Noviherbaspirillum saxi: one gene and its partner. The main gene of each other region encodes a partner of the protein of the gene in region 2 in a complex. Links are inferred from orthologs where the notes say so. Each region holds a gene or a part of one and is shown on either strand. Other genes may lie near its edges.

Region 1 (7,668 bases), on a different replicon or contig from region 2:
CAACTGTCCTGACTTCCTCAGCGATACGGCCGAAGGCGGCGCACGCGACAGTGAAGAACTGATCCGAAAATGGCACAAGCGCGGTCGCCAGCTGTATGCGATCACGCCGCGTTTTGCGCCCACGTCGACCGAAGCGCAGCTGCAGCTGGCAGGCGAGCTGGCGCAAACCTATTCGGATACCTTTCTGCAAACCCACGTCGCGGAAAACACCGATGAAGTGGCCTGGGTCAAGTCGCTGTTTCCAAGTGCACGCAGCTACCTCGATGTCTACGATCACTACGGCATGATGCGTCCGCGCGCGATGTATGCGCATTGCATCTGGCTCGACGACCATGACCGCGCCCGCATGCGCGAAACACAATCCGCTGCCTCGATCTGCCCGACCTCGAACCTGTTCCTCGGCAGCGGGCTGTTCGATTTCGCACGCGCCGACGCGGCGCAGGTGCCGCTGTCGCTCGCCACCGATGTGGGCGGCGGCACTTCCTTTTCCATGCTGCAGACCATGAATGAGGTATACAAGGTCGCGCGCATGGCGGCACTTATCTGCCGGCCTTGCGGATGTTCTATATGGCGACGCTGGGCAATGCGCGCAGCATGCAGCTCGAAGGCACAATCGGCAATTTCGCGCCTGGCGTCGAAGCGGATTTCGTGGTGCTCGATCCGCATGCGACTCCTCTGCTCGCGCGCCGCTCCACGCGCACCGAAAGCCTGGAAGAATTGCTGTTCGCGCTGGCCCTGCTTGGCGATGACCGCACGGTAGCGGCAACCTACAGTGGCGGCAGGCTGGTGCACGCACGCGGACGGCAACTGGCCGAGACGGAGCCGGTCAGTGCATGAAGCAACAACAGGCATAAGACATTCAGCCTGAGATTCGGATTCGCATTTATCACTTGCATCACACAACACCACTAGAGGAGACTTCATGCAATACAACAAACTAAAAAAGATGCTGCTTGCCACCGCGTTGGGTAGCGCGTTCGCGATTCCGGCGAGCGCACAGACCCAGTGTCACGTTCAGCGGCCTGGTCGATGTCTACGCCGGCTCGATCCGCAATGCGGGCGATGCCCGTTCGCGCTCGGTGGTCAACAGCGGCGGCATGACGACTTCGTGGTTCGGATTCAAGGGTTCGGAAGACTTGGGCGGCGGCCTGAAGGCCAACTTCCTGCTGACCAGCTTCATTCAGGCCGACACCGGCGTACAAGGCCGCTTCCCTGGCGACACCGCTGTTCTCGCGCGATGCCAACGTGGGACTGTCGGGCGACTTTGGCGCGATATCGCTCGGACGCGAGTTGGCACCGCATTTTCTGCCGACCATCCTGTTCAACCCGTTCGGCGATTCGTATAGTTTATCGCCGCTGATTCTGCACGCGGATGTGCCGCTCTTCAATGCTTCGGGCTGGACCAACTCCATCGTCGGCGATACCGGCTGGAGCAACTCCATCCGCTATCAGACTCCCAGTTTCGGCGGCTTGAAGGCAAACCTCCATTATCAGTTCGGCGAGATTGCCGGCAACAATGGCCGCAACAACATCGGTATCAATGCACTGTATTTCGCGGGCCCCCTGGCCTTGACCGCGTTCTACCATAACGTTGAAATCAACAATCCGCTCAATGCACCGGCCGGCAATGTTCAACCCGGAGGAAACATCCCGCTGGCGACAGGCGCATTTGCTGCACGCCAGACTGCATGGATGGTGGGCGGCACTTATGACTTCAGCGTCGCCAAGGTGTACGCGACCTACGGTCAGACTTCACACAACATCGATCTGGACGACGATACGCTGTCGCTGGGCGCAACCGTGCCGGCTGGTCGCGGCAAGGTGCAGCTTGCATGGGCACAGACCAAGCGCAGCGGCGTGGCATTCGGCGCGGACCAGAAACGCAATACCACCGCGGTCGGTTACGACTATGATCTGTCCAAGCGGACCGACCTGTATGCGATCTATATGAACGACCGCATCACCAGCCGCGAAAGCGGTAACAGCTTTGCGGTTGGCGTGCGCCATCGCTTCTAACGCTACGCCATCAATACGGGATGGGCGCATGCTGCGTCCATCCCGTCAATCTTTCCAATTACGACCCAAAGTATGGTTGAATAGCCGCCGCGGCAATGCCGTTTCGATCACCATACAATTCAATCTGGAAGGAAGGTTTATGCCGACAATCAATGTGCAAATGTTTGAAGGACGTACCGTTGAACAGAAGCGCGCTTTCGCAAAAGCGGTCACCGAGGCAGCAGCTGCCACCCTGCAATGCAAGCCGGAATCGGTCGATATCGTTTTTCAGGATGTGAAGAAGGAAGATTGGGCTACCGGCGGCAAACTGTGGTGCGATTAATCCGTTAGTAGAAGCCTGCAGCCGCCTGATGCATACATGCAACCAGGACTAGCATAAATAATGCTGTTACAAAGAATCCCGGCAGGCGGCAACACTTTGTCCTTTAATATAAGTAGACAAAGGAGTCAGGCATGAAAAAGCGCATTTCTATCACCAGCGTCATCGGTATTGCCACTGTTGCAATCACCGCCTTGCTGGCCTTTAGTACCCCGGCCCATGCCGGCGGCAATGTCCAATGGTCGGTCTCGGTAGGAACACCGGTCTATACGCAGCCCGGCGTAGTCGTCTACCAGCAGCCGCAGCAATATATCTACGGCGCGCCGCCTTCGGCGTTTCCATCGCCACCGGTGTATTACCATCCGGCACCCACTTATTACGAAGCGCCTGCACCGGTCTATCAGGGTAGCCCGCCGCCAGTGATTTACTACCAACAGCAACCGCGGCCGCATCATCACCATTATCACGGCCATCGCAATTACGGTGATCACCACGGCGGCAACCGCCACCATCACGGACACGGAGAACGCGCGGCACTGCGGCGCTGAATATCTGTTGCACCCCGTCAGCGAATTGGCCGGATAAGCGAAGATCCGGCCACCTGCAAACCAGCCATTGCTCAGGCCGTACCGCCTACCGTCATGCCATCGATGCGCAGCGTCGGCTGGCCGACACCGACCGGCACGCTTTGACCTTCCTTGCCGCACACGCCGATGCCGCTGTCGAGTGACATGTCGTTGCCGATCAGCGATACCCGATTGAGCACGTCGGGGCCATTGCCGATCAGGGTCGCGCCCTTGACCGGATAAGTCACCTTGCCATCCTCGATCATGTAAGCCTCGCTGGCCGAGAACACGAACTTGCCGTTCGTGATATCGACTTGCCCGCCGCCGAAATTCACTGCATACAAGCCGTTCTTGACCGACGCAATGATTTCCTGGGGGTCCTTGTCGCCGGCAAGCATGTAGGTATTGGTCATGCGGGGCATCGGCAGGTGGGCATATGATTCGCGCCGCGCATTGCCGGTCACCGGCATGTTCATCAGACGCGCATTCATGGTGTCCTGGATATAGCCTTTGAGGATGCCATCCTCGATCAGCGTGGTGCACTGGGTAGGATTGCCTTCATCGTCGACATTGAGCGAACCGCGACGGTTGCTGATGGTACCGTCATCCACCACGGTGACTCCCTTGGCCGCAACCCGTTCACCGATACGGCCGGAGAAGGTGCTCGATCCCTTGCGGTTGAAGTCGCCTTCCAGTCCATGCCCGATCGCCTCATGCAGTAACACGCCCGGCCATCCAGGACCAAGCACCACGGTCATCGGACCGGCCGGTGCGGGACGCGCATCCAGGTTGACGAGCGCGGTAGCCACCGCATCGCTGGCGTATTTCTCGATCAGTTCGTCGGTGAAATAGCCGAAGTCGTAACGCCCGCCGCCGCCGCTGGAACCGACTTCACGACGGCCATTCTGTTCGGCAATCACGGTCACCGAAATGCGCACCAGCGGACGGATATCAGCAGCCAGCACGCCGTCGCTGCGCATGACCAGCACCACATCGTATTCGCCGGCCAGCCCCGCCATGACCTGCACCACGCGCGGGTCCTTGGCGCGTGCGATGCGCTCGATCTTTTCCAGCAGCTGCACCTTTTGCGTGGCGTCGAGCGAGGACAGCGGATCATGCGGAAGATAGAGCGAACGACCTCCTACCGGCTGGACCGACGATGCTACCTTGACCTTGCCGGCGCCCTGCCGCGCGATGGTGCGCGTCGCGGCGGCTGCATCCAGCAGCGCGCTTTCGGAAATTTCATCGGAATAAGAGAATGCCGTCTTGTCGCCCGACACGGCACGCACGCCGACGCCCTGGTCTATCGAAAAGCTGCCGGTCTTGACGATGCCTTCTTCCAGGCTCCAGCCTTCATTCTTTGTGAACTGGAAATACAGGTCTGCGTAATCGACGCGATGGGTAAAAATCGCGTCCAGCGTTCTGGTCAGCTTGGCTTCATCCAGACCGAACGGCGTCAACAGGACGTCGCGCGCGATGGCAAGGGATTGCAGATTGGGTTCGAATAGCTTCATGGTAAGGGTCTCTGCGCGCAAGCGCTGGCTGGAATCGAAATCAGATTGTAGAGCATCCGCACGCGCGCTGGCTTATACCAATCCTGATCCACAACGCGACAAATGAAATCGATGGATTTTTTCGACTGGCAAGGCGCAGGAGGAGTCAATAGCGGGCTATTGACGACGAGTGCAACGCAGGCAGGCGGCTCGGCGCCCCCAGAAAAAGACGCGATTTCATGTCACGTTATGGATCAGGATTGGTATTAAAGCCTGCGGTGCCGCAACGCGGGAAGGCTTTCGCGCACGCGCTGTAAACGGGCTGGATCGAGTTCGCCGATCACCACGCCCTCGCCTTCGGGCAGCACGTCCTTGACCTCGCCCCAAGGGTCGACCAGCATGCTGTGGCCCCAGGTGCGGCGTCCATTCGGATGTATGCCGCCTTGCGCAGCCGCCAGTACGTAGCACTGGTTTTCGACGGCCCGCGCGCGCAGCAGGATTTCCCAGTGCGCGCGCCCGGTAGTGTAGGTAAACGCAGCTGGCATGACGATCAACGCGCAATCGCCCATCGCACGGTACAACTCGGGGAAACGCAGGTCGTAACAAACCGAAAGGCCGACCTTGCCGAAGGGCGCATCGAACGCTATCACACGCTCGCCATGCACGATGGTGCGCGCTTCATCGTAAGATTCTTCGTCTTTGGTAAAGCTGAACAGATGGATCTTGTCGTAGCGGCTGACGCGTTCGCCCTGCGGGTTGTACACCATCAGGGTGTTAAGCACCTTGTTGTCTTCGGCGGCAACCATCGGCAAGGTGCCGCCGACCAGCCAGATGCGGTGTTCCTGTGCGAGTTGCGCCATGGCGTGCTGTATCGGTCCGCCGCTGTCCGGTTCGGCGTGGAGCAGCTTGTCGCTATCTTTCATTCCCATTACCGGCCAATACTCGGGCAACAGGATGAATTGCGCGCCTTGCTGCGCCGCCTCGGCAACCAGGCGGCTGGCGCTGGCCAGGTTTTGTTCCACCACGGGTGTGGAGACCATCTGGATAGCGGCGATCTTTACGGATTGCGTCATTGCGTCTCCTTAAGCGTTTAAGCTTAACCATTCGTTCCGAAACGATTGTTGGCCTCGCCAGTGGTTTCAGCGGGCTTGCGCAGCAGCTTGGTGACTAACGGATCCTTCCACGGACCCGTGACCTGGTACTCAAACGTAAATGCTTTCATCAGCGGCTCGCGCAGGAACAATTGCGCAAGGAAAGTGCCGACACCGATGACGGGGTTCACTGCCAGTCCGTAAACTACCGACGCCGCGCCGACGTTGATATCGGGAATTACAACCACATGCAGGTTTTGCGCTTCCTTGTCGATATCGGCGGTACCGTCGATCAACACCGTCGCGGCAACGCCACGCATCTTGAAATTATCTGTGCGCGCAATGCCTTGCGCAATGGTTGCCGTCGCATTGACGCCATCAAAGGCAAAACCTTCGGAAAACACGTCGCGGAAATCCAGCACCAGCCGACGTGGCAACGATTGCAGGCTGAGCACGCCGAGCAGCTTGGCGGCGCTCGGATCGACCTTCAGGAACTGGCCGGATGCCAGATCCAGCTGCAGGTCGCCGGTAAGCGTGGGAATATCCAGCGCAAAAGGAAGCCCCTTCCAGCTGATCTCGCCCTTCATCTCGCCTTTGCCGCCGCGTAATACCTGCTGGAATCCGAAACGGTCAAGCAACCGCCCGGCATCCGCGATCTTGAGCGTGTAAGCCAGGCTGGACAAGCTTTCGCCATCTTTGCTGGTCCACTTGCCAGACGCGCTGAGTTCACCATCGGGATTGGCAATCGACAATTTGTTGATGCGCCATTCGCGTCCATTGGGTCCGCGTGCATTTTGCGCGGCAACCTCCAGGCTACCGAATTTCTTGCCAAACAGTTCGAAGTTTTCGGCAACGATGTCCAGCGCCGGCATCTGGGTCGTTGTGTTATTTCCTTCGAGCAGTTCGGTGACGTCAGATGCCGCCGATTTGGGAATGATGAGCGATGCCAGCCGCGCCGTGACACGGCCCGAGCCCCGTCGGAAACGCGGCTCCATCCAGGTGACATAGCCCGAAGCCTGTTCCGAGTCGATGTTGGCTTGCCACTGTCCGTTTTGATGCGATGCGCCAACCACCACATTGTCGAGTTTGCGGCCAAGTACAATCAGTTCTGTCGCATTGGCGGCAAGCACTTCCGGATCCAGATATTGGGCAATGCCAAGTGCATCCGGCTGGTTTTGTTCCGCGTCCTGCCGATTGGCGGACACGACGGAAGTCAGCGCTCTTCGCCATGCATCGATATCCAGCGACTTCATGCTGGCATTGACGATGAGACCGCTGTCCGGCTGCGGAGGCGGTACATTGACGCCGATGCCACCGCGCAACACGCGCCATGCAGCATCCTTCTCGCTACCCTTTTGCCGCTCGTAGCGCGCAGCGATCGCGGTCCCCAGCGACAGCCTGATCTCGTCGCGCAACACCGACGCATCGGTAGACGGCAGGCCGGAAAGTTCGAAACGGAACGGCATGCTTTCATTCACGGCCTTGCGCAACGGCGCAGGGAAGTCCAGGCCGACGCCGACCAGATTGGCTTCAACCACCACTTCCGGTTGTTTGTTCTTGACGCGGATCGATGTGGTGTAACGCGTGGCGCCGGTGATGCGCTCTGCCGACCGCTGGGTGACCGGTGTCGCGTAGATCTTGCGCAAACCATCTGCGGACAGGCTGCCCTCGGCCTTGACCAGGGTTGTACCATCGCGTTGGGTGCCACCCGAAACAGTCGCTGGGCCGCCCAGGAAATTGGTCTTGATGCCGGCGAGATTGAATCCCTTCTCATGGAATTCAAGCTTTCCGGTCGTGCCGACCAGGGGCGGCATGATGTTGCGCAGCGTGACGTTATTGCCGGCGAAGTGCAGCCCTCCCTTGACCTTCGCTTCGTGCATATGATTCAAGGGCAGTTGCAGCGACAGTGACAGCTTTGCATTGCCGCTCGCCTTGGTCTCTTCGGTGAAATGCTCGATCCATCCGGCGACCGGACTGGCATTGGTAAAGTGCAGAAAATTCTGTAGCGGCCCGGCCGCTTCGCCGTCGACGCCTAGCATCATGTCATGCTGCGTCAGATCCGGAATCACCGCCTTGACATTCGAAAGCGTCGTGCCCGAACTCTTGGCGCTGGCGGCCACGATCTCCATGCGCGCGCGATCGAAGGCAATGGTGCCATTGATGTCTTCGATGATCGGCCACAT
Region 2 (7,587 bases):
GACAGTCGCGCCGACTGCCGCCTTTTTAATAAACGAACGACGTTCCATTTTGTCTCCTTGAGAATTGAACACACAGGTCATGCGGAACCGAGCTTTGATGATCGGCGGATAGCCGGATCGCGAGCCTAAGGATTCTAGGTGTGCGGATATACCGGAGGCAACACGAAAAGTGCTTCCTCGTAGCAGTGCTTAGGTAAAAATACGTAGAGGGGATTGCGCCAGCCCGATGTCCGAGATGGAAGAGCCTGGCATTGCGGGACTAAGTAGGAGTTGGATAAAGCATGCGCATTGGACGTGTAAATATGTACGGACAACGGCAATAAAAGTATCAGGCGCGCACGCATCATAAGTTTGACCGCGCTACGAATCAAGCCGGGTTATCTATCGGCGTTGCTCCTGCAACATTCCCAAGATTTTTTTTGAATCCTATGAATCCGGTCTACACCGCGCTGCGTATAGAACTCTGCATCAAACGGAATTCCGTTCATTTTTCTTGCAGGAGACAGACATGTTCACAGTTATCAGCAAAAGCGCGGTAGGTGCCGGCATCGCCGCGACCGCCCTGCTTGGCTTGGCCAGCATACCGGCGGCCGCGTCCAGTCACCGCGAAGCGCCATACATCACGCGTCAGCCCAAGGTGGACGCGACCGATTTCTACATGTTCCGTAGTTATGAAACGGGGCGCGGCGACTATGTCACACTAATCGCAAATTACATTCCGCTGCAGGATGCCTACGGCGGTCCAAATTATTTTTCCATGGACCCGGACGCGCTGTACGAAATACACGTGGACAACAATGGCGATGCCAAGGAGGACCTGACCTTCCAGTTCCGCTTCAAGAATGAGAACAAGGACACCAAGCTCAATGTTGGCGGCAAACAGGTATCGATTCCCCTGATCATCAATGGCGCCTCGGATATCAATGAACCCAACGCGGCGGGCCTGAACCAGCGCGAAACCTATTCCGTCACCGTGGTACGCGGTGACCGCCGCAGCGGTACGCGTGCGGCAGTGACCAATGCTGCCGGTGGCGCAAGCACCTTCGACAAACCTGTCGATAACATCGGCAACAAGTCGATTTCCGATTACGCGTCGTATGCGGCAAAGCATCGCTACAACATCAATATTCCCGGATGCGGTACGGCAGCGCGGATGTTCGTGGGACAACGCAAGGATCCCTTCGTCGTGAATCTCGGCGAGACCTTTGACCTCATCAACATCAAGGCACCGGCCACCGCATTCGATCCCAATGCCGAGCGCGCCGCCAGCGATTCGCTCGCGCACAAGAATGTGACCTCGATCGCACTGGAAGTGCCAATCTCTTGTCTGGCCAGCGGTTCCGAAACCGTCGTTGGCGGCTGGACCACGGCCAGCCTGCGCCAGGGTCGCCTGCTTAATCCGACTCCCAACAGCAATGCGGCATCGAAGGAAGGCGGCGCATGGACCCAAGTCTCGCGCCTGGGCATGCCGCTCGTCAATGAAGTCGTGATCGGCCTCAAGGACAAGGATCAGTTCAACCACAGCAAGCCGGGCGGCGACACGCAATTCATCGACTATGTCACCAATCCGACTCTGCCAGCCCTGGTCGAAGTACTGTTCGGCAGCGCCGGCGTCAAAGCGCCGACCAACTTCCCGCGCAATGATTTGGTTACGGCATTCCTGACCGGCGTACCGGGCTTGAACAAGCCAGCGAATGGCACGCCATCGGAAATGCTGCGCCTGAACACAGGCATTGCCGTGGCAAGCGCTCAGCACCGACTGGGCGTCATCGGCGGCGACACCGCAGGTTTCCCGAACGGACGACGTCCGGGCGATGACGTAGTGGACATCGCATTGCGCGTGGTGATGGGCAAGCTGTGCCGCCTCAATCTCGGCTGTGCGCCCGCGGATGCACCGGCAGGCGATATCGAATTCACCGATGGCGCCTATATCGATAGCAGCTTCGTCGATGCCGCCTTTCCTTACCTGAAGAATCCTCTGCCGGGCTCAGTCAAGCATTGAACATGCAGCTTATCTATACCCGACAAGGAGTGCATCATGAAAAAGCTTTTGTTTTTATTCCCGATACTGGCGGCACTAACCGCCTGCGGCGGAGGTGGAGGTAACGGTGGAGGTGATATCGCCGCAACCGACACGACGCCGGCGCCGGTTGCCACGACGCCGGCGCCGGCGCCGGTCGCGACCGCACCGGCAGCCGATGCATTCACAGGCAACGTCAGCTCGGTTGTCGGCATGTCCAGCGACACTGCCGAGCCGGTCGCCCTGGATGCATCCGCAGCCAGCATGCCGGAAGACAGCGAGCCAACGCCGGTAAGCTAAACGCCGGCACGCAGCAAGCCTCTGGTCCGCGACAAGCGTGGCCTGAGGCTTGCACGCCCGTTCTACGCGGCAGAATGGGCGACGGCGAAGGCGATACAAGCGTCGGTCTGATCAGCTTCCGGCAACCGTCATGTTTTCAATCAGGATGGAACCGGTCGTTCTGGTCCCGCGCACCAGCGTATCCGCACCGACGGCAACGATTTGCTGAAACATCTGCTGCATGTTGCCTGCAATCGTGATTTCTTCCACCGGATACTGGATTTCCCCGTTCTCCACCCAGTAACCGGATGCGCCGCGCGAATAGTCGCCGGTCACATAGTTGACGCCCTGCCCCATCAATTCGGTTACCAGCAGGCCGGTGCCAAGCTTGGCGAGCATCGCCTTGAAATCGTCTTCCGGGCGGGTCTGGGTAGATGCGAAAGTCAGGTTGTGCGCACCACCGGCATTGCCAGTCGTTTTCATGCCAAGCTTGCGAGCCGAATACGTAGAGAGGAAATATCCCTGCACCACTCCGTCGCTCACGATCTCGCGCCGGTTGGTTTTTACACCCTCTTCGTCAAACGGCGACGAGCCGACAGCTCCGATAATGTACGGATCTTCCACCACCTGAATATGCGGGGCGAAGACCGGCTTGCCGATCGAATCGAGCAGAAAGGTCGACTTGCGATATAAGGCGCCGCCGGAAATCGCTTGTATGAACGCGGCTACCAGGCCCGCGGCCAAAGGCGCTTCGAACAGTACCGGGCACTTGCGCGTGTCCAGCTTGCGCGCATTGAGACGGGCGAGCGCTCGCTCGGCGGCATAGCGACCGATATCTTCGGGCCGGGCTAGCTTGCCGGGGTCACGTCCGGATGAATACCAGTCGTCGCGCTGCATGTTGGCGCCCTTGCCCGCGATCGGCGACACCGAGATCGTGTGCCGCGACGCCGGATAGCCACCCATGAATCCGCGCGAATTCGCATAGACGAAATGCGTCTGCTGCGCGTATACGCTGGCGCCTTCACTATTGGCAATACGCCGGTCGACCGCAAATGCCGCAGCTTCGCAGCGAGTGGCAAGCGCCACCGCCTCTTCGGTCGAGATAAGCCATGGGTAACATAGCGCCAGATCTTGCGGATCCATCTCCAGCGAATCCTCGTCCGGCAGTCCGGCGCAGTCGTCTTCAGCTGTGAAGCGCGCAATGTTGTAGGCGGCTTCCACCGTTGCTTTCAATGACGTCTGGGAAAAATCCGATGTGCTGGCATTGCCGCGGCGCACATGCTTTTCTGGGCCGAGGTATACCGTCACTCCCATGCCCTTGTCCTTGTTTTGCTCGATGGTCTCGATCTTGCCCTTGCGCACCGCCACCGACAATCCATTCCCTTCATTGATTTCCACTGAAGCATTGGATGCACCGATTTCCTTGGCGAAACGCAGGACATCTTCTGCAAGCTGCTTGAGCTGGTCGTGACTGTGGGTAAATACGGGTGTGCTCATGGGCCGGTTTTTTTGGATATCGTTTTAAAACAGTTATCATATCAGTCGTTTACAGAATGGCTTCAATTCATCATGGTTAATCCAAACAGAGGTGCGGTCGGCTTCAAGTCGAGCGAGTTTGAACAGCAATACGATCGTCCGTCCAAGTCGCAGCTCAAGCGCGACATGACAGCGCTGCAGAAACTCGGCGAAGAACTCGTCAATGAACCCAAGGATCGCGTCATGCGCGTTCCCATGCCCGAAGACGTGCGCGACGTCATCCTCGAGTGCCAGAAGATCAAGGACCATGAAGGCAGGCGCAGGCAGATGCAGTTCGTCGGCAAAAAAATGCGCACGCTTGAGGAAGACGAAATCGCCGCGATCCAGAAAGTGCTCGATAGCTGGAAAGGTGCATCCAAGGCCGAGACGGCCGCCATGCATGCGCTTGAACGCCGCCGCGACAAACTGCTCGCCGACGACAAGTCCTTGACCGACCTGAAGGAACAGCACCCCGAAATCGACGTTCAGCAATTGCGCACGCTGATCCGCAATGCGCGCAAGGAACAGGCGGAAAACAAGCCTCCCAAAGCCTATCGAGAAATATTTCAGATTCTGAAGCAGCTGCAAGGCAAGTCTGCAAAGCCAGCTCAACCATCGACCTCTGACGAGCATGACGAACCCGAAGAAGAGTAATCCTGACGAACTGCTGATCGGCCTCGTGTCGATCTCGGATCGCGCATCCAGCGGCGTCTATGAAGACCAAGGCATTCCAGCGCTACGCGACTGGTTTGCCTCGGCGCTGACCAGCCCATGGAAAATGGAAACGCGTCTGATACCGGACGAACGCGCGCAGATTGAGCAGGCGCTGATCGAACTGGTGGATACCGTAGGCTGCGACCTCGTACTGACGACCGGCGGCACCGGCCCGGCGCGGCGCGATGTAACGCCGGAAGCAACGATGGCGGTCGCCACCAAGGAGATGCCGGGCTTTGGCGAACAGATGCGCCAGATCAGCCTGAAGTTCGTACCGACAGCCATCCTGTCGCGCCAGGTTGCCGTCATTCGCGAAACCGCGAATCATGCGGCCCTGATCATGAACCTTCCCGGTCAGCCAAAGTCGATCAAGGAGACGCTCGAAGGCTTGAAAGATGCGGACGGTAAGCAGGTGGTTGCCGGCATCTTCGCCGCCGTCCCCTATTGCATCGACCTGATCGGCGGACCGTATATCGAGACCAACGACGCCGTGTGCAAGGCGTTCCGTCCCAAGTCGGCAATCCGGCAAAAATAACAAGGCCGTGCGCCTATATGCGGCGGCTTGACTGAAGGAAGCAGATGACAACGACCTCCCTGGAAATGATCCAGCTCGACACCACGCCCGATCCCAGCGTATCGGTCATATGGCTGCACGGATTGGGAGCCGATGGCAACGATTTCGTACCCATCGTGCGTGAGCTCGATCTGACCGGGTGCCCGGGAATTCGCTTCGTTTTTCCGCACGCACCGACCATGCCGGTCACTATCAACAATGGCTATGTCATGCGCGCCTGGTATGACATTCTCGGGACCGACCTCACGCGACGCGAAGACGAGGCAGGCTTGCGCAAATCGCAAACGATGGTCGAGACTTTGATTGCGCAAGAAAAGGCGCGCGGGATTCCGGCGAACAGGATCATTCTTGCGGGATTTTCACAGGGATGCGCGATGACCTTGCAGACTGGCCTGCGTCATCAGGAAAAACTGGGAGGCCTGTTGTGTTTGTCGGGCTATCTGCCGCTACACGCAGTGGTACCCGACGAGCGTCACAGCGCCAATCACGACACGCCGATCTTTCTTGTTCATGGCCGCAGCGATCCCATCATTCCCCTGTCCCGTGCCGAGCAGTCACGGGACATCTTGGAGGCGCTTGGCTATCAGGTCGAATGGCATTCCTATGCGATGCCGCACTCGGTTTGCCCGGAAGAAGTGGATGACATCAGCACTTGGCTCAAGCGGGTGCTGACGTAACGGATAAGGAATTCGAACCGGTGCGCCGTGTAGAACGCGCACCGTTGTCGTGCCTGCCCGGATTACTTGAAGACGACAGCCTTGTGACCGTTCAGCAGGATACGATGCTCGACAAAGCACTTCACCGCCCGTGCCAGCACCACGCATTCGACATCGCGTCCAATCGCGGTCAGCGTGTCCGGGTCCATTGAATGATCGACGCGTTCGACATCTTGCTCGATGATCGGACCTTCATCCAGATCGCTGGTAACGAAGTGCGCAGTGGCACCGATCAGTTTCACGCCGCGCTCATGTGCCTGATAATACGGCTTGGCGCCCTTGAAGCTCGGCAGGAAGGAATGATGGATGTTGATCGCCTTGCCTTTGAGCGCATTGCACATTTCAGGCGACAGGATCTGCATGTAACGCGCCAGCACAACGAGATCGATGTCATTGGCCTTGACGATTTCAAGCACCCGCTCTTCCTGTGCGCGCTTGGCTTCCGGCGATGCGCCGGCCGCCAGCGGCAGATGATGGAACGGAATGTTATAGCTTGCCGATAGCTGGTAGAAATCCGTATGGTTGGACACGATCGCCGGAATCTCGACCGGCAGCAAGCCGCTCTTGTAGCGGAATAGCAGATCGTTCAGGCAATGACCTATCTTCGACACCATCAGCATCATGCGCGGCTTCTTACCGGCATCATGCAGTTGCGCATTCATATTCAATTCGTCTGCAACGGCGGCAAAATCCTGCCGCAGCGTGGTATCGCTTATCGCAGGATCTTCGGCTGCAAAATGCACCCGCATGAAAAAGAGCTGGGACTGCGCATCGCCGAACTGTGCGGAATCGATGATATTGCAGCCATGCTCGGCGAGGAAGCCCGAGACGCGGTGAACGATTCCGCGATGATCGGGGCAGGACAAAGTGAGAATATATTCCGGATGCGTCATGGTGATATTTTCGATATTGCGGCAAACCAAAGTGCGCTATTGTCGCATGCCGCGACTACTTGGATGCGCCCGGCATGCCGCGAGCTCCGACATTCGATTGCGTCCGCCTTCACGAACAAAAGAAAACCCGGATACGCGAGGCGTGATCCGGGTCATCCGAGACCTGTCCGGCCCGGCTAGTGACGGCAAACATCTGGTCTACCGGCGAATGATATGCATGGAAACCGGACGCCAGTGCGGTTACTCCAAGCGCTGGCGTCGGTTTCTTTATTATTGTGAAAATGTTTTGCGCTTGCGTCACAAGACCTTTAAGACAAACCCAGGTTTGTGACGCGCGCTGTTCGCAGCTGATGCAGCGGTTATCAGCCTACTTTTGCGACGGACAAGCCCTTGGTCGCGCTTGCGGTACCAACCTGGATGTCGCCAGCCAACTGGCCGCCTTCTTCGATAACAACCTTGCCATAGCGGACCTTGCCGGTCACCTTGCCGGTCGAATAGATGACCAGCTTTTGGCGCACTGTCAGATCACCGTCGAATTCGCCGTGGATTTCGGCGATATCGATTTCTGCGGAACCCTTGAACGCACCGCGCTCGGCGATCTGGATCACGCGGGAATCGATGGTTGCTTCGACACGGCCTTCGACAACCAGCGTGTCGCAATCGGTGATTTCAACGCCCTTCAGCTTGATATTCGGTCCGACGATCAACTTGCTGCCGCCTTCGTTGGTGCTGGAAGTCGTGTCAACGTTGCTGGTGCTGGAACCGACGCTGCCGACGGATGCGGAGATAGTCTTGCTGAGACCCGAGGTGCCGGTCGGGACGATGCCGCTGGCGGTATTGAGGGGAGAGTTTGGCGTATTGGCATCGCGCTTGCCA

Evidence for each region.
Region 1: the proteins of pmbA (region 2) and tldD are in contact, whole or in part, in a solved structure (PDB 5NJ9), measured with the Escherichia coli proteins. The link is inferred for Noviherbaspirillum saxi from one-to-one orthologs.

Annotation. Positions count from the first base shown.
Region 1 is NZ_QYUO01000002.1:1,829-9,496, forward strand. What follows is about bases 2,186-5,064. They hold tldD (metalloprotease TldD), read right to left. Parts: upstream 4,416-5,064; coding sequence 2,955-4,415; downstream 2,186-2,954. Other genes in these bases: D3871_RS15910 (4-oxalocrotonate tautomerase), read left to right, coding at 2,186-2,338; D3871_RS15915 (hypothetical protein), read left to right, coding at 2,470-2,883; D3871_RS15925 (carbon-nitrogen hydrolase family protein), read right to left, coding at 4,661-5,064. Outside these bases: more of D3871_RS15910, read left to right, coding at 2,156-2,185; more of D3871_RS15925, read right to left, coding at 5,065-5,467; D3871_RS15930 (YhdP family protein), read right to left, coding at 5,491-7,668. UniProt on the Escherichia coli protein: Metalloprotease involved in CcdA degradation. Suppresses the inhibitory activity of the carbon storage regulator (CsrA).
Region 2 is NZ_QYUO01000001.1:1,261,571-1,269,157, reverse strand. The notes cover bases 1,615-4,412. They hold pmbA (metalloprotease PmbA), read right to left. Parts: upstream 3,797-4,412; coding sequence 2,432-3,796; downstream 1,615-2,431. Other genes in these bases: yjgA (ribosome biogenesis factor YjgA), read left to right, coding at 3,869-4,412; D3871_RS06065 (hypothetical protein), read left to right, coding at 2,039-2,320; D3871_RS06070 (DUF4331 domain-containing protein), read left to right, coding at 1,615-2,002. Outside these bases: D3871_RS06075 (TRAP transporter substrate-binding protein), read right to left, coding at 1-48; more of D3871_RS06070, read left to right, coding at 509-1,614; more of yjgA, read left to right, coding at 4,413-4,468; mog (molybdopterin adenylyltransferase), read left to right, coding at 4,446-5,063; D3871_RS06045 (alpha/beta hydrolase), read left to right, coding at 5,108-5,779; purU (formyltetrahydrofolate deformylase), read right to left, coding at 5,842-6,711; D3871_RS06035 (bactofilin family protein), read right to left, coding at 7,074-7,587.